Regions from separate parts of the Streptomyces sp. NPDC005266 genome, predicted to be linked through region 3. Evidence: riboswitches for the same ligand, from Rfam matches in the RefSeq annotation. Region 3 holds a riboswitch; each other region holds the start of a gene.
The links. A riboswitch is a leader RNA that binds a small molecule or an ion and turns the genes downstream of it on or off. The one in region 3 is predicted to bind thiamine pyrophosphate.
Positions count from the first base shown of each region.

Region 1: another riboswitch for thiamine pyrophosphate. It lies ahead of ABZU99_RS26970 (thiamine ABC transporter substrate-binding protein); the one in region 3 lies ahead of thiC (phosphomethylpyrimidine synthase ThiC).
Region 2: another riboswitch for thiamine pyrophosphate. It lies ahead of thiO (glycine oxidase ThiO); the one in region 3 lies ahead of thiC (phosphomethylpyrimidine synthase ThiC).

Region 1 covers NZ_JBEXHC010000019.1:63,798-69,507, forward strand. The annotation lists gene ABZU99_RS26960 (ABC transporter ATP-binding protein) at 1-1, opposite strand, end outside; gene ABZU99_RS26965 (iron ABC transporter permease) at 2-1,615, opposite strand; gene ABZU99_RS26970 (thiamine ABC transporter substrate-binding protein) at 1,702-2,775, opposite strand; TPP riboswitch at 2,771-2,875, opposite strand; gene rlmN (23S rRNA (adenine(2503)-C(2))-methyltransferase RlmN) at 2,933-4,078, opposite strand; gene ABZU99_RS26980 (phosphatidate cytidylyltransferase) at 4,150-5,331, opposite strand; gene frr (ribosome recycling factor) at 5,331-5,710, opposite strand, start outside.
Region 2 covers NZ_JBEXHC010000005.1:292,721-298,430, reverse strand. The annotation lists gene ABZU99_RS12560 (thiazole synthase) at 1-678, opposite strand, end outside; gene thiS (sulfur carrier protein ThiS) at 686-904, opposite strand; gene thiO (glycine oxidase ThiO) at 901-2,136, opposite strand; TPP riboswitch at 2,134-2,245, opposite strand; gene ABZU99_RS12545 (FAD-dependent oxidoreductase) at 2,423-3,685, shown strand; gene ABZU99_RS12540 (Rv2175c family DNA-binding protein) at 3,790-4,155, shown strand; gene thiE (thiamine phosphate synthase) at 4,268-4,918, shown strand; gene metF (methylenetetrahydrofolate reductase [NAD(P)H]) at 5,655-5,710, shown strand, end outside.
Region 3 covers NZ_JBEXHC010000012.1:96,785-102,494, reverse strand. The annotation lists gene ABZU99_RS21900 (YibE/F family protein) at 1-872, opposite strand, end outside; TPP riboswitch at 942-1,058, shown strand; gene thiC (phosphomethylpyrimidine synthase ThiC) at 1,051-2,814, shown strand; gene ABZU99_RS21890 (TIGR03086 family metal-binding protein) at 3,205-3,747, shown strand; gene ABZU99_RS21885 (hypothetical protein) at 3,744-4,628, opposite strand; gene ABZU99_RS21880 (metallophosphoesterase) at 4,818-5,710, opposite strand, start outside.

The sequences.
Region 1 (5,710 bases), on a different contig from region 3:
TTCAGAACTCCCCGGAACGGTCGGTGCGGATGCGCTCCAGCGCCAGCAGGGACCCGGCGCAGACCAGCATCAGGATCGTGCTCAGCGCCATCGCCTGCCCGTAGTTGAGCTGTCCGGCGCGGCCCAGGAAGCGGGCGACGGCCACCGGCAGGGTCGGATGGTCGGGCCGCGCGATGAACACCGTCGCCCCGAACTCGCCCAGCGAGACGGCGAACGCGAACCCCGCCGCGACCGCCAGCGCCCGCCCCACCAGCGGCAGATCCACCTCCCGCCAGACGCGCAGCGGGGACGCCCCGAGCACGGCCGCGGCCTCGCGCAGCCGGTGGTCCACGGCCCGCAGGACGGGCAGCATGGTCCGTACGACGAAGGGCACGCCGACCAGGGCCTGAGCCAGCGGCACCAGGACCCAGGAAGCGCGCAGATCCAGCGGGGGTTCGTCGAGCGCGATGAGAAAGCCGAAGCCGACGGTGACGGCGGAGGTGCCGAGCGGCAGCATCAGAAGCGCGTCGAAGCCCCGCACCAGCCTGCCGGCCCCGCGGGTCAGCGCGGCGGCGGCCAGACCGCCCACGACGAGCGCGAAGAGGGTGGCGACGGCGGCATACCGCAGGGAGTTCCCGATGGCATCCACGGGGGCCACGTAGAAGGTCCCGCCGCTGTCGGCCGCGGACCGGAGCGCCCGGTAGTACGTGAGACCGTAGCCGTCCGGGGCGGCGAGCGAGCGCTCCACCAGCACCGCGAGTGGAGTGACGATCAGCAGCACGACGACGGCCAGCACGCCCCACAGCAGCGCCCACTGCGCCGGGCCCTGCGGGCGGCGCGCCGTCCGCTCGGGGGCGACGAGCCGCAGGGCGCTCTCCCGGCGCCGTACGGTCCACGCGTGCAGGGCGAGGACGGCCGCGACCGCCGCGAACTGAATGACGGTGAGCACGGCGGCCGTCGGCAGGTCGAGCAGTTGCGCGGTCTGCCGGTAGATCGCCACCTCCAGCGTGGCGTAGCGCGGACCGCCCAGGATCTGGATCACGCCGAAGGAGGTGAAGGTGAACAGGAAGACCATCAGGGACGCGGCGGCCACGGCGGGGGCGAGGGCGGGCAGCGTCACCCGGCGCCAGGCCGCGAGACGGCCGGCGCCGAGCACCCGGGCCGCCTCCTCCTGGCGTGGGTCGAGCTGGGCCCACAGCCCGCCGACGGTCCGCACCACGACCGCGTAGTTGAAGAAGACATGGGCGAGGAGGATCGCCCAGACGGTTGTGTCGAGCCGTACGCCCCACAGCTCGTCCAGCACCCCGCCGCGCCCGAGCAGCGCCAGGAACGCGGAACCGGCGACCACGGTCGGCAGCACGAAGGGCACGGTCACCACCGCGCGCAGCAGCCGCTTGCCGGGGAAGGCGAAGCGGGCGAAGACATACGCGCCGGGCAGCGCCACCGCGAGGGTCAGGGCGGTCGAGGCGGCCGCCTGCCAGCCGGTGAACCAGAGGATGTCCCGCGTCGCCGGATCGCTCACCACCTCGGCGATCCGGCCGAGCCGCCACCGGTCGCCGACGCGCAGCCCCCGGGTGACGATGGCGGCCACGGGATAGGCGAAGAAGATCGCGAAGAAGGCGAGGGGCACGGCCATCAGGGCAAGCCGCGGCGCGGCGCCGCGAAGGCCGTTCCTCTCGTCCTTATGGCTGTCGTCGGCCGCCTTACGGTTCTCGCCGGGCTCTACAGAACGAGCGAGGACCATGCCTTGACCCACGGCTCACGGTTCTTGGCGATCTTCTGCGGTGCGAGGGTGGCCGAGTCGGCGATCTTCACCCCGTACCGGGTGAAGAGCTCGGGCAGCTTCGCGTCCTCGCGCGCCGGGTTGACGTACATGTTCAGCGGCACGTCCTCCTGGAACCGCTTGCTCAGCAGGAAGTCCAGCAGGGCCTTGCCGCCCTTGGTGTTCCCCGCGCCGTTCAGCAGCCCGGCGAACTCGACCTGCCGGAAGCAGGTCCCGCTCGCCACCCCGGTCGGGGCCTTCGCCGGCTTGGCCTTCGCGTCGGCCACCTCGGCGGGCGGGCTGGAGGCGTACGAGACGACGAGCGGCCGGTCGCCCTTGCCGCCACCGGCCGAGCCGGAGAAGCGGTCGTAGTACGCCTGCTCCCAGCCGTCGACGACCTCGACGCCGTTGGCCCGCAGCTTCTTCCAGTAGCTCTTCCAGCCGTCGTCGCCGTACTTGGCGGCGGTGGCGAGGAGGAAGCCGAGGCCGGGCGACGAGGTGGCCGCGTTCTCGGTGACCAGGAGATTCTTGTAGGCGGGCTTGGTCAGATCGTCGAGGGTCCTGGGCGGCGTCAGCTTCTTGTCGGCGAAGTACTTCCGGTCGTAGTTGACGCAGATGTCGCCGAAGTCGACCGGAGTCACGCGGTGCTTCGCCCGGTCGAGCTGGAGGGCGGCCGGGACCTTGTCCAGGCCCTTGGCCCGGTACGGGGTGAACAGGCCGTTGTCGAGCGCGCGGGAGAGCAGGGTGTTGTCGACACCGAAGAACACATCGCCCTGCGGGTGGTCCTTCGACAGGATCGCCTGGTTGACGGCCGCCCCGGCGTCACCACCGGCCTGCACCCGCACCTTGTAGCCGGTCTCCTTGGTGAACTCCTTGAGTACGGCCTTGGAGGCCGCGAAGGAGTCATGCGTGACCAGGGTGACGGTCTTGGAGCCCGAGGCGCCCTTGGAGTCCTCGCCACAGGCGACGAGGACGGAGAGGCCGAGTGAGCCGAGGAGGGCGGTCGCTATGGCACGCCGAAGGTGGCTGTTCATGGTGATGCTGACTCCCTACGCCGGTATGACCCGGATCAGGTCCGAGGGTCTGCGGCCGTGCCGCACTCTCAGCGCTTCGTGCGCTCCCCTGTCGGAATGTTCACTTGTACGACGATCGCAGGACGCAATGACGCCCAGGCACCGTATCAGCCGGTCCTCAGCGCTCCGAGGCCGCCAGCTGTCCGCACGCCCCGTCGATCTCCTGCCCCCGGGTGTCCCGGACGGTCACCGGCACCCCGTGCGCCTCCAGGGCCGCCACGAACGCCTTCTCGTCCTGCGGCCGGGACGCGGTCCATTTCGAGCCGGGCGTGGGGTTGAGCGGGATGAGGTTGACATGAACCCGATGACCCTTGAGCAGCCGGCCGAGGAGATCGGCGCGCCAGGCCTGATCGTTGATGTCCCTGATCAGGGCGTACTCGATGGAGATGCGGCGGCCGGACTTCTCCGCGTACTCCCACGCGGCATCCAGGACCTCGCGCACCTTCCAGCGGGTGTTGACCGGGACGAGGGTGTCGCGCAGCTCGTCGTCGGGCGCGTGCAGTGACACCGCGAGCCGGCACTTGAAGCCCTCGTCCGCGAACCGCAGCATCGCCGGGACCAGCCCCACGGTCGAGACGGTGATACCGCGCTGGGACAGGCCCAGCCCGTCGGGCTCGGGGTCGGTGAGCCGGCGGATGGCGCCGACGACGCGGCTGTAGTTGGCCAGCGGCTCGCCCATGCCCATGAAGACGATGTTGGACAGCCGCGCGGGACCACCGGGGCCGCGTTTCCCATCGGGGGACGACCCCCCAGACCCCCCGAATTCCCCGTCCCGCAGCGCCCGCATCCCGTCGACGATCTGGTGCACGATCTCGGCGGTCGACAGATTGCGGTCCAGACCCGCCTGGCCCGTGGCGCAGAACGGGCAGTTCATCCCGCAGCCGGCCTGAGAGCTGATGCACATGGTGACCCGGTCCGGGTAGCGCATCAGGACGGACTCCACCAGCGTGCCGTCGAAGAGCCGCCACAGGGTCTTGCGGGTCGTGTCGTCGTCACAGCTGAGGTGCCGCACCACACTCATCAGCTCCGGCAGCAGCTCGGCCGCCAGCCTCTCCCGCGCGGCCGCCGGGATGTCGGTCCACTGGGCGGGGTCGTCGGCATAGCGGGCGAAGTAGTGACGCGACACCTGACCGGCCCGGAAGGGCTTCTCCCCCAGTGCGGCGACGGCCTCGCGGCGCTGCTCGGGGGTGAGGTCGGCGAGATGCCGCGGGGGCTTCTTGGCCCCACGCGGCACGGCGAAAGTCAGTTCTCCGGGCTTAGGCATGGTCCACCCAGTGTCGCAGACGTGCGAAGGGCCCCGTGCCAGGAGCGGCACGGGGCCCCGGAGGGCGGTCGTCAGCCGCCTACGAAGATCACGAGCAGCAGCCACACCACGGGCGCGGTGGGCAGCAGCGAGTCGAGCCGGTCCATGATCCCGCCATGGCCGGGGAGCAGCTTGCCCATGTCCTTGATGCCGAGATCCCGCTTGATCATGGACTCGCCGAGGTCGCCGAGCGTCGCGCTGACCGCGACCGCGAGGCCGAGCAGCAGCCCCTGCCACCACAGGCCGTCCTTGATCAGGTACTGCATGCACAGCGCGCCCGCGACCATCGCGAAGGCCACCGCGCCCAACAACCCCTCGCGGGTCTTGCCGGGGCTGATGCGCGGCGCGAGCGGGTGCTTGCCGAAACGCCAGCCGACCGCATACGCCCCGGTGTCACTGACCACGGTCAGCAGCAGGAAGGTGAGCACCCGCTGCGGGCCGTCCGGGGTGTCGAGCATGAGCGCCACGAACGTGGCGAGGAACGGCACGTAGAAGGCGGCGAAGACGCCCGCCGTGACGTCCCGGAGGTAGTCGTCGGGCGGCTCGGTCATCCGCCACACCAGCACCGCGAGCGCGGTGAGCGAGACCGCCACCACCGCACCCTGCGCACCGCGCACATAGCCGGCGACGACCATGGCGACGCCGCCGACGGCGAGCGGCACCAGCGGGACCCGGATGTTCTTGCACTCGGCCAGCCGCGAGGTCAGCTCCCACAGCCCGACGACCACCGCGACCGCTATCACGCCGATGAACACCGGCTTGTAGATGAAGAGCGAGGCGACGATGACCACGCCGAGGCCGACGCCCACCCCTATCGCGGCGCGCAGATTGCGCCCGGCGCTCTTCTTCACCCCCTGTCCGCCGCCGTTGCCGCGCGCGCCGTCTCCGCTCATGGGGTCGGCCGACGGGGGGTCGGGGGGCGTCGGCGGGCGCCCGGCGGGCTGCCGGGGGCCGGGCTGCGGCGCCCGCTCGTCGCGGAACAGGGGGCCGCCCAGCGGGGCGGCCCCCCGGTCACGGTCGGCCGCATCGCCGGAGCCGCCGCCGGCGTGAGGCACGGTGGGCATGGGCCGAGTCTGCGCCGCCTCGTCCAACGTGTGTGCGGGACCCGCCGACGAAGGGGGCACCTCCCAGCCGTAGCCGGGCGAGGTGCCCTGATCGCCCGGTCCCCACACTCCGGCGCTCGGCGGTGGGGCCCCCCAGGAAGACTCGTTCATCAGACCTCGAGCAGCTCGGCTTCCTTGTGCTTGAGCAGCTCATCCACCTGCGCGACATACTTCGCGGTGGTGTCGTCGAGCTCCTTCTCGGCGCGGCGGCCCTCGTCCTCGCCGACCTCGCCGTCCTTGATGAGCTTGTCGATGGACTCCTTGGCCTTGCGCCGGACGCTGCGGATCGAGATCTTCGCGTCCTCGCCCTTGCTCTTGGCGACCTTGATGAATTCCTTGCGGCGCTGCTCGGTGAGCTCGGGGAACACCACTCGGATGATGTTTCCGTCGTTGCTCGGGTTGACACCCAGGTCCGAGTCGCGGATCGCCTGCTCGATATTGCGGAGCGCGCTCTTGTCGAACGGCGTGACCACGGCCATCCGCGGCTCCG
Region 2 (5,710 bases), on a different contig from region 3:
CACGGCGGAGGCGAGCATCACCGCCGCGCACCCCAGCTCCATGGCGAGCGCGACGTCCGAGGCCGTGCCCGCCCCCGCGTCCAGGATCACCGGCACCGTGGCCCGCTCGGTGATCAGCTGGAAGTTGTGCGGATTGCGGATGCCCAGTCCGGAGCCGATGGGGGAGCCCAGCGGCATGATCGCGGCGCAGCCGACGTCTTCGAGCTTGCGGGCCAGGACCGGGTCGTCGTTCGTATAGGGCAGGACGGTGAAGCCGTCGTCGACGAGGATCTCGGCGGCGTCCAGGAGCTCGATGGGGTCGGGGAGCAGGGTGCGCTCGTCCGCGACGACCTCCAGCTTCACCCAGTCCGTGCCGAGGGCCTCGCGGGCGAGGCGGGCGGTCAGGACGGCCTCTCCGGCGGTGAAACAGCCCGCCGTATTGGGCAGGGGCCGGATACCGTGCCGGTCCAGTACGGAGAGCACCGAGCCCCGCACCGTGGGGTCGAGCCGCCGCATCGCGACGGTGGTCAGCTCGGTGCCGGAGGCGAGGAGCGAGTGCTCCAGGATCTCCAGGCTGGGCGCGCCGCCCGTGCCCATGATCAGGCGGGAGGTGAACTCGGTCCCGGCGATGGTCAGCGGATCGGGCGCGGTCAGCGAAGCGGTGGTGGTCGCGGCGTCGGCCGTTGTGGTCTGCGTCATGAGGGGATCAGCCTCCTTGGACCGCGGTGAGGACCTCGACGCGATCGCCGTCGCCGAGCGGGGTCGTGGGCCATTGGGTGCGGGGTACCACCGTCTCGTTGACGGCGGCGGCGACGCCGGAGGGTGCCTGGGTGAGGGTCGCGACGAGCCGGTCGAGGGTGGTGCCGTCGGGGACCTGGCGGGGCTCCCCGTTCACGGAGACGGTCATCCGGGCGGTGACGCTCATACGGGCTGCTCCTGTGGGGCGAGGGGCGCGGGGGCCGACGGGCGGCCGGCGGGGGGCGACGGGTGCTCGGCCGCGAAGCGGTGCGGGGAGAACGGCCGCGCGTGTGGCGGGAGTTCTCCGCCGGTCAGCGCCTCGGCCATGACATCGCCCGTGATGGGGGTGAGAAGGACGCCGTTGCGGTAGTGGCCGGTGGCCAGGTGCAGCCCCGGGAGCGCGGTCGGGCCGAGCAGCGGGGCGTTGTCGGGGGAGCCGGGGCGCAGCCCGGCGCGGGTCTCGACGAGGGGGAGTTCGGTGATGCCGGGCACCAGCTCATGGGCGTCGCGCAGCAGCTCGTACACACCGCCCGCGGTGACCGTGGTGTCCCAGCCCAGCTCCTCGGTCGTCGCGCCGACGACCAACTCGCCGTTCTCACGCGGGACCAGATAGACATGCCCGCCGCGCACGATGGCCCGTACCGTCCGGGAGAGGAACGGCGCGTACGGGCCGGGCACGGACAGTCGCAGCACCTGGCCCTTGACGGGCCGTACCGGCGGCAGGACGGCCTCGGGGACGCCCGCGAGGCGGCCGCTGAGGCTGCCGGCGGCCAGGACGGTCCGCTCGGCGGCCAGCCGCGTCCCGTCGGCCAGCTCGGCGCCCGTACTACGGTCGCCATCGAGCGTCAGCCGCTCCGCCCGGTCCCGGTGGAAGACGACCCCGGCCCGCTCGCACGCGACAAGCAGCGCCGCCGCCAGCCGCCGTGGATCGACCTGGTGGTCGCCGTCGACGCGCAGCCCCCCGCGTACGCCGGGCGCGAGCATCGGCTCCAGACGGCGGCATTCGCGCCCCGTCAGCCACTGCGACTCCAGCCCGTGCCGCTGCTGCAGTGCGTGGAGCTCCCGCAGATGGGCGCGGTCGTCGGCGTCGAGCGCGACGGCGAGCGTGCCGCAGGCGCGGTAGCCGACGTCCTTACCGCTGGCCTCCTCCAGCTCTGCCACGAAGTCCGGATAGCGGCGCGCGGAGGCCAGATTGAGGCCGAGCAGCGTCTGCTCGCCGTAGTGGAGCTCGGTGACGGCCGCCAGCATCCCGGCCGCGACCTGGGCGGCTCCGCCGCCGGGCGCCGGGTCGGCCACGGCGGTGCGCAGCCCCCGCTGGACCGCCCGCCAGGCCGTGACCAGGCCGATGATGCCGCCCCCGATGACCAGGGCGTCATAGGTGGCGTCATGGGTGTCGTCACGTCCGTGTGGTGCGTGCACGGGCACGCTGCCCCTCCCTTCGCCGGCATGACCCGGATCAGGTTCGTACGGTCGGAGGCCGGCCAGCCTCCCTCTCAGCCCGGTGCGCCGGGCTCCCGCGAGTGCTCTGTCCCGCCACCCTAGTACGCGGCCCGAGGGGCGGAAAGTGCGGCCCGGGCCCCTGCCGTACGGCCGGTGTACGGCAGGTGTACGGCCGGTCGGTCTGTGCCCGAGATCTCGTCACGCGCTCTGCGGTCCGCCCCACCTGCCGCAATACAGTGATCGTGTGAGCGATGAGACGACGACAATGAAGACGGCGTCCTCGGGTGGCAGCGGTGGCGGCAGCAGCGTCGGCAGCGGGCAGCGGGTGGTGATCGTCGGCGCCGGCATGGCGGGGGTGCAGACGGCCGTCGCGCTGCGCGAGCAGGGCTGGGCGGGGGAAATCATCCTGCTGGGCGCGGAGCCCCACCAGCCGTACGACCGGCCGCCGCTGTCCAAGGCCGTCCTGCTCGGCAAGGCCGAGGGGTCCGCGTTCGATGTGGACTTCGCCGCGCTCGGTATCGGGCTGCGGCTCGGCGTCCCCGTCACCGGCCTGCGCACGGACGAGCGGGTGGTCGAGACCGAGGCCGGGCCGGTGTCGTACGACGTCCTGGTGATCGCCACCGGGGCCGAGCCGATCCCGCTGCCCGGCAGCGAGGGCGTGCCCGGCGTCCATCTGCTGCGCACCCTGGACGACGCGGAACGGCTGCGCCCCGTGCTCGCCCGGCAGCACGAGATCGTGGTCGTGGGGGCGGGCTGGATCGGTGCGGAGTTCGCGACGGCGGCCCGCGAGGCAGGCTGTGCCGTGACCGTCGTCGAGGCCGCGGACCGGCCGCTGACGGGCGCCCTCCCGGCCGAGGTCGCCGGCTATATGGCCCACTGGTACGCGGACTACGGCGCCACGCTGGTCACCGGCGCGCCGGTCAGCGCCGTGGACGAGAACGGGCTGCTGCTCGGCGACGGCACCCGGCTGCGGGCGGGCGCGGTGGTCGTCGGGATCGGGGCACGGCCCGCCACGGACTGGCTGACGGGCTCGGGCGTCGAACTGGCCACGGACCGGTCCGTGGCCGCCGACGAGCGGCTGCGGACCTCGGTGCCGGACGTCTACGCGGTCGGCGACTGCGCGTCCTTCCCGTCCACCCGGTACGGGACCCGGCTGCTGGTGCACCACTGGGACAACGCGGTGCAGGGGCCGCGGACCGTGGCGGCCAATGTGGTGGGGAGCCGGACGGCCGCCCACTACCCCGGTTCGGTCTACGACCCGGTGCCGTATTTCTGGTCGGAGCAGTTCGGCCGGTTCGTGCAGTACGCGGGGTACCACTCGGGGGCCGACGAACTGATCTGGCGCGGCGATCCGACGGGCGCCGCGTGGTCGGTGTGCTGGCTGCGCGAGGGGGCCCTGGTCGCCCTGCTGGCCGTCGGCCGTCCGCGCGATCTGGCCCAGGGACGGAAGCTGATCGAACGAGGGGCGCGGCTGGACCGCGAACGGGCCACGGACCCCTCGGTGCCGCTGAAGTCGGCCGTTCTGTGACCGGTCGGTGACGGCGGGGGCGGTGGTCCCGGGACCCGGGCGGGACGGCCCGCGCGGCGGACACCCGGCTACCGACTGTCGGTCCCGGATGGCAGGCTTGTTCCGTGACCGAGATTGACGCAAAGATCGATGCTCTCGTCCCCGCCTGGCTCACCCTCCCCGACGTCGCCGAACGGCTGGGCGTCGAAGTGACGCGCGTCCGGCAGCTGGTCAAGGAGGGCCAGCTGATCGCGGTGCGCCGTGGCGAAAACCGGGTGCTCCAGGTGCCCGAGGAGTTCATCGGTGACGGAAAGGTCGTCAAGGGCCTCGTGGGGACCTTGACGCTTCTGAAGGACGACGGCTTCAGCGATGAAGAGATGCTGGAGTGGCTCTTCACCCCCGACCCGACCCTGCCCGGCACCCCGGCGCAGGCCCTGCGCGAGAATCGCGGCACGGAAGTGAAGCGCCGGGCCCAGGCACTGGCCGTCTGACGCCGCACCCGCACCCGCACCCGTACTCGTACTTGAACGACCGAGGCGTACGGGCCGGTCCGGATCATCCGGCCCGGCCCGTATGCCGCCGACCCGGGGGGAAGCCGACCTCATGGCCGCCGCCACCGCACGTGAACAGCTGGCCGACGCCCGGCTCTACCTGTGCACCGACGCCCGCAAGCGCCAGGGCGACCTGCCGCGGTTCCTCGACGCCGTCCTGGGCGCCGGGGTGGACATCGTCCAGCTCCGGGACAAGGGCATGGAGGCGGCCGAGGAGCTGGAGCACCTCGCGGTCTTCGCCGACGCCTGCCGCCGGCACGGCAAGCTCCTCGCCGTCAACGACCGGGCCGATGTGGCCCACGCCATCGGCTCCGATGTGCTCCATCTGGGCCAGGGCGACCTGCCGGTGCCCGCGGCGCGCGCGATCCTCGGCGACGAGGCGCTGATCGGGCGCTCCACGCACACGGAGGCGGAGGTGGACGCGGCGGCCGTCGAGCCCGGCGTCGACTACTTCTGCACCGGCCCCTGCTGGCCCACCCCCACCAAGCCGGGCCGCCCCGCCCCGGGGCTCTCCCTGGTCCGCTACACCGCGGCGCTGCGGCCCGCCCGCCCGTGGTTCGCGATCGGCGGCATCGACGCGTCCAACCTGGACGAGGTCCTGGCCGCGGGCGCCCGCCGCGTCGTGGTGGTCCGCGCCATCACGGAGGCCGACGACCCGGCGGAAGCGACGGCCTCCCTGGCCAAGCGGATCCGCGCTTCGTAACCGGGCTCCCGGGCCCCGCCCGGGCCTGCGCACCGGGCCCGCCCGGGCCTGCGTACTGGCCCTTGCCCGGGTCTGCGTACCGGGCCCCGCCCCGGTCTGCGGCCTTCGGGCGTTGCCCGGGTCTGCGCACCGGGCCCCGCCTGGGCTTCCGCCCCGGACCCCGCCCGGGTCTGCGGCCTTCGGGCCCCGCCCCGGGCCTGCGGCCTTCGGGCCTTGGCCGGGCCTGCGCACTGGCGCTTGCCCGGGTCTGCGTACCGGGCCTTGCCCGGGTCTGCGCACCGGGCCCCGCCTGGGCTTCCGCCCCCGGCCCCGACTGAGGCTCCGCCCCGGACCCCGCCCGGGCCTGCGGCCTTCGGGCCCCGCCCTGGCCTGCGACCGGCCCTTGCCTGGCCTGCGACCGGCCCTTGCCCGGGTCTGCGCACCGGGCCCCGCCCGGGCCTGCGCGCTCCGGCAAGGCATGGGCTTCCGCCCCCGGATGCCGGCTGGGCTTCCGCACCCGGCCCCGACTGAGGCTCCGCCCCGGACCCCGCCTGCCTGTGCCCTTCGGGCCCCGCTTCGGCGAGCTCAGGTGGCCTGGGAGCCGGGGCTGCGCCCCGGTCCCGGTTGGCCGGGACGGGGCCGTTAGGTTGAACCGCAGGTGTCCCCGGGTGTCCGCACTACGGACAAGGAAGCGACAAAAGGGCAATATCACCGCCTCCGGGTGGGCGTGGCCCACCCCGGTGGATAACCTGCCCGTATGGCCCTAGGCACCGCTTCCACCAGGACCGATCACGCACGAACCGTGCGTGATCT
Region 3 (5,710 bases):
CCGAGCACGCCGATCAGCAGCAGCGAGACCAGCGTGCCGAGCACGGCGACGGACGTACGGGCCGTCAGCCCATGGCACATATAGAGCGCGAGCAGCATGATCGCGCTGCCCCCGACGACCGCGACCATCAGCGGATTCGAGCCCTGGAGTATCGCCGGGAGGATGAACAGCGTCAGCACCCCGAAACTGATGGCCAGCGCCACCAGCGCGAAGACCCCGCGCAGCCGCCCGACCGCCACGACGGCGAGTGCGAACAGCCCGGCGAGCAGCGCCATCGGCATCGACCGGTCGACGTCGGAGACCGAGTACTGGAGGTTCTTGGGGGCCTTGGGCGCGTACGCCAGCTTCAGCTCCTGGCCGACGCTGAAGTGGCGTGAGGCGTTGGGCTGCACGATTTCGGGGAAGGTGCGGCCTTTGTCCTTGCCCGAGGTGACCTCGATGGTGGTCTTCTCGCAGATGCTTTTCCTGCCGTCGGGGCCGGCCTGTCCGCCCGGTCCGCCGGGGCCGCCCGAGCCGGGGGGCTGCGCGGCGTTCTGCCCCGGCTCGCTCGGCTGCTGCGGTATGGCGTTGACGTCGGCGCAGTTGACCCCCTCGACCTTCACGACCCGTCCGGCGACGGTCTGCTGGTCGAAGCCGAGCCCGGAGCGCTCTTGCGCCTTGTGCTCGGGGCCGCCCGGCCACAGCACGATCAGCCCGGCGACGACGGCCGCCGCGAACGGGATGAGCACCGCTCCGACGACCTTGCGGAGACGGGCGGAGGCGGGCGCGGCCGGGCCATGGCCGTGGGAATGGCCGTGGCTGTGGGTGTGGCCGTCTGCCCCCGGGGTGCGGTCCTGCTCGGGCGGATGATGGTCCTGCGATGTCCGGGTCACGGTCGCATCATCGCAAGAGCGCTGGGCCCCCTGTTCAGGGACGCCGGAAAACCGTTAGCGTGGGGGCGCCTTTGCAATCGCGGGAGCTCGGAGCACCGGGCTGAGAGGGCGCTGACGCGACAGCTGCGCCGACCGCTGAACCTGTTACCGGGTAATGCCGGCGTAGGGAGTGGGTCTCATGACTCAGCAGGATGCACACATGCGCGAAAACGCCGCCGAATTCGGCTGGCATAAGGGATATGTCACGGGTTCGCGCCCGGACATCCAGGTTCCGGTTCGCCGGGTGCACCTCACCAACGGCCGGGATGTGACGCTGTACGACACCTCCGGCCCGTACACCGACCCCAACATCGAGACGGACGTCCGCCGTGGCCTCGCGCCGCTGCGGCAGAACTGGATCACCGCCCGCGGCGACACCGAGGAATACGCGGGCCGCCCGGTCCGCCCCGAGGACGACGGCGTCAAGCACACCGCGCCGCGCGGCGGGCTGCGCAACCTCGACGCGGTCTTCCCCGGCCGCCCGCGCCAGCCGCGCCGGGGCCGCGACGGCGCCGCCGTCACCCAACTCGCGTACGCCCGAAGGGGCGAGATCACGGCCGAGATGGAGTACGTGGCGCTCCGCGAGAACGTCTCCCCCGAGGTCGTCCGCGAGGAGATCGCGGCGGGCCGGGCCGTTCTCCCGGCCAACGTCAACCACCCGGAGATCGAGCCGATGATCATCGGCAAGCGATTCCTGGTGAAGGTGAACGCCAACATCGGCAACTCCGCCGTCACCTCCTCCATCGAGGAAGAGGTCGAGAAGATGACCTGGGCCACCCGCTGGGGCGCCGACACGGTCATGGACCTCTCCACCGGCCGCAACATCCACACCACCCGCGAGTGGGTGCTGCGCAACTCCCCGGTCCCCATCGGCACCGTGCCGCTCTACCAGGCGCTGGAGAAGGTCGACGGCAAGGCCGAGGAGCTGACCTGGGAGATCTACAAGGACACCGTCATCGAACAGGCCGAGCAGGGCGTCGACTACATGACGGTCCACGCGGGCGTCCGGCTCCCGTACGTCCCGCTGACCGCCCGCCGCAAGACCGGCATCGTCTCGCGCGGCGGCTCGATCATGGCCGCCTGGTGCCTGGCCCACCACAAGGAATCCTTCCTCTATACGCACTTCGAGGAGCTGTGCGAGATCCTCGCGGCGTACGACGTCACCTACTCGCTGGGTGACGGGCTGCGCCCCGGATCGATCGCCGATGCCAACGACGAGGCGCAGTTCGCGGAGCTGCGCACGCTCGGCGAGCTCAACCGCGTCGCCAAGGAGCACGGCGTCCAGACGATGATCGAAGGCCCGGGGCATGTCCCGATGCACAAGATCAAGGAGAATGTCGACCTTCAGCAGGAGATCTGCGAGGAGGCCCCCTTCTACACCCTCGGGCCCCTCACCACCGATATCGCCCCCGCCTACGACCACATCACCTCGGGCATCGGCGCGGCGATGATCGCCTGGTGGGGCACGGCGATGCTCTGCTACGTCACCCCCAAGGAACACCTCGGCCTGCCCGACCGCGACGACGTCAAGACCGGCGTGATCACCTACAAGATCGCCGCCCACGCGGCCGACCTGGCCAAGGGCCACCCCGACGCCCAGGCCTGGGACGACGCCCTCTCCGACGCGCGCTTCGAATTCCGCTGGGAGGACCAGTTCAACCTGGCCCTCGACCCGGACACGGCCCGCTCGTACCACGACGAGACGCTCCCGGCGGAGCCGGCCAAGACGGCGCACTTCTGCTCCATGTGCGGGCCGAAGTTCTGCTCGATGAAGATCTCGCAGGACATCCGCCGCCAGCACGGCGGCGCGATGGACGCGGCGGAAGCCGAGGCCGGAATGGCCGAGAAGTCGAAGGAGTTCGCGGCGGCGGGCAACCGGGTGTATCTGCCCATCGCGGACTAGCCCTCGCCGCCTTGTCCCGCGCTGACCGGCCCCGGCCTTTGCCGGGGCCGGTCAAGCGATGTCCCTCCGTCACGCGGCGGCCGGCCGGCTGACGACCGCCTCGGCGACCGCCCTGTCGGACGGCTGCTCGACGCGGGCTCCCGTGGCCGCGTAGACGAAGTCGTTGACCTCCATGGCATCGCGCCGGGCGGCTCGGCCGGCGGCGTGTTGTGTTCGCGCATGTGCGCATCACCTCCGCCACGGACGGTAAACATGTTGATGGGTAAAATCCCCCGGAAAGGCGGAAGTTCGCTCGATGGATGGGGAATGGATCATTCCGCTGGCAAGTCATCCAGCTCACCCTCCGCCTCATCGGAGGGGTGGGACAGTGATCGATCTCTGGAGCAGCCCATGGACAACTGTCAGGCACTGCGCATAGCCAACGGGCACTTCTCCGAACTCCTCCGTGGCATGGGGGACGACGGTTGGGAGCTGGCCACTCCGTGCAGTGAGTGGAACGTCCGGGATCTGGTGGGGCATGTGATCGCGGGGCATGCCCATCTGGTGTCCGCGCTGACGGGCGACGAGGTCACGCCCGGGCCGGGCGACACGTTCGACGCGTGGGCGGCGCGGGCGCAGGAGGCTGCGGGAGGGCCGGGGGTGTTGGAGCGGACGGTGCGGAACAAGGTGTTCGGGGAGCTGAGCGGGGACGCGGCCGTGCGGGTTCGCTGGAGCGATGCGTATGTGCACGTATGGGATCTGTCGCAGGCCCTCGGCGCGGAGTTCACGCCGGACCAGGCGCTGGCCGAGGTGATGCTGGAATGGCTGGAGCCGCTGGGGCCGGGGATCAGCGCGACGGGGCAGTTCAAGGCTGTCCCCGACCCGGGGCCCGGGGCGGACGCCTTCGCCCGGGTGCTGGCGCTCACCGGGCGGGAGGCGTCCCACGGGGTCTAATCGGGCTGGTGTTCCGGGCCGCCGTAGTCGGGGCTGGTGAAGTCCGGGCTGCTGTATCGGGGGCGGGCCCTGGGGCCCTCGCCGTCGGTGCTGAAGCCGGGGCGGGTGTAGCCCAGGTGCGGGGTGCGCCCCATGGTCTCGGACCGTCCCGGGACGTACGTCGGGGAGGCGGCCGGGGCGGAGGCCGGGGCCGGGGTTGCGGGGGCCGCCGGGTTGGCCAGGGCCTCGCGCAGGAAGGGCAGCACCCCCCGTTCCAGCAGGGTCTGGCGCCAGATCTCTCTGGCGCGGTCCGTTTCCTCGAGCTGTTCGCTGTGGGCCCCGCCCCGGATCGCGCTGGAGCCGTTGCGCAGCGCGGTGAGGAGGAGGCCGATGGCGGCGATCAGGATGCCCATGGCGGTGAGTGCGGCGAAGAACCAGCCCGCGGTGATCATCGGCTGGGCGATGGACGGGGCGGGGTCCAGGGCGTTCAGGACGTAGCCGACGAGGAGGAAGATGATGGCGGCGGTCCCGGCGAGCACCGGGGCAAGCACCGCGAGCATGGCCACGAGCCCGGCCCCGGCGGCGTTCTGCATCGCGTCGGCGAGCCCCATCGGGCCGTCCGTGTGCTCGCCGCCGCCCCCGTCGCTGTCACCGACGAGGGGCTGCAGTGGGGAGGGCTCACGCAGCTTGGCGCGGGCGTTCACGTAGTCCTGGTATTCGGCGGCCGCGCATGCCGATATGGCGGCCGAGGCGCTGAGCGCCATGGTGCGCAGCTGCTCGGCGCTGAGCCGCTGCCCTATGCCGTTGAGGCCCGGGCGACGGTCGGCGTTACGCAGCGCGTCGTCGAGAACTCGCTCGAACTCCGGGCGGTCCTCGGTCAGCAGGTGCGGAGCGCTTTTCATGGTGCATCCCCCGATGCTCCGTAGGGCCTTGATGCCGGCTTCACCGGGCAGTCGGGCGGAAACGGAGGAGAGCCTGCGACGGATAAGCCGATGGTAGAGCGGATCCGGCACGGGGTGACAGCGAGTTTCGCGAATTGCTCCCGCCCCGGTGAAACTGTCTACCTGCCCCTGACAGCGCCTGCTGAATCCTCAGACACCCAAGGGAAGTTGGACGACCAGCAGCTTTCCGGCCATGGTGACGCCGCCGTCCATGGCCACCGCGAGATTGTCCGCGTAGACGTGCGGGCCCTCGACCGCTGGGGCCCCACCGTCCTCGCCGTCCTCGGAGCCGACTTCGCCCAGCAGATACGGGATGGGGCTGTGGCCGTGGACGATGCGCTCTCCGCCGTAGGCGTCGAGCAATTCGCGGACCGCCAGCGGCCCGGAGTCCTCGTCGCGGAAGGCGAAGCGCTTGGTCAATTTGCGGAACAGATCCCAGCACTCGTCGGCGTCGGCGCGCTGCAGGGTTTCGGTCACGGTGTCGTTGACGGCCTCGATCGAGTCGCCGTACTCCAGATAGGCGGTGGTGTCGGAGTGCACGAGCAGATGCCCGTCCTCCTCGGCCATCGCGTCCAGCCGTGACATCCACTGCAGATGATGGTCCTCCAGCCGCTCCATGTCGGTGCGCTGGCCGCCGTTGAGCAGCCAGGCGGCCTGGAAGGAGGCGGTGCCGGCGCCGGAGTTGACCGGTGTGTCGCCGAACCGCTTGGCGCCGATCAGCAGCAGTTCGTGGTTGCCCATCAGCGCCTTGCAGTAGCCGCCCGCGGCGGCGGCCTCGGCGGAGAGCTGCATGACGAGGTCGATGACGCCGATGCCGTCCGGGCCGCGGTCGGTGAAGTCGCCGAGGAACCAGAGCCGGGCGTTGCCCGCGGACCAATTGCCCTTGGCGTCGATGAGCCCCTGGGCCGCGAGCGCCTCGCGCAGCTCCTCGTAGTAGCCGTGGACGTCGCCCACCACGTACAGCGGGCCGGGGCCCTCGCCCTCGGCGAGCGGCCCGTGCTCGGGCTCGGGCTCGGGAACCGGGGTGAGCGCGACGGTCGCGC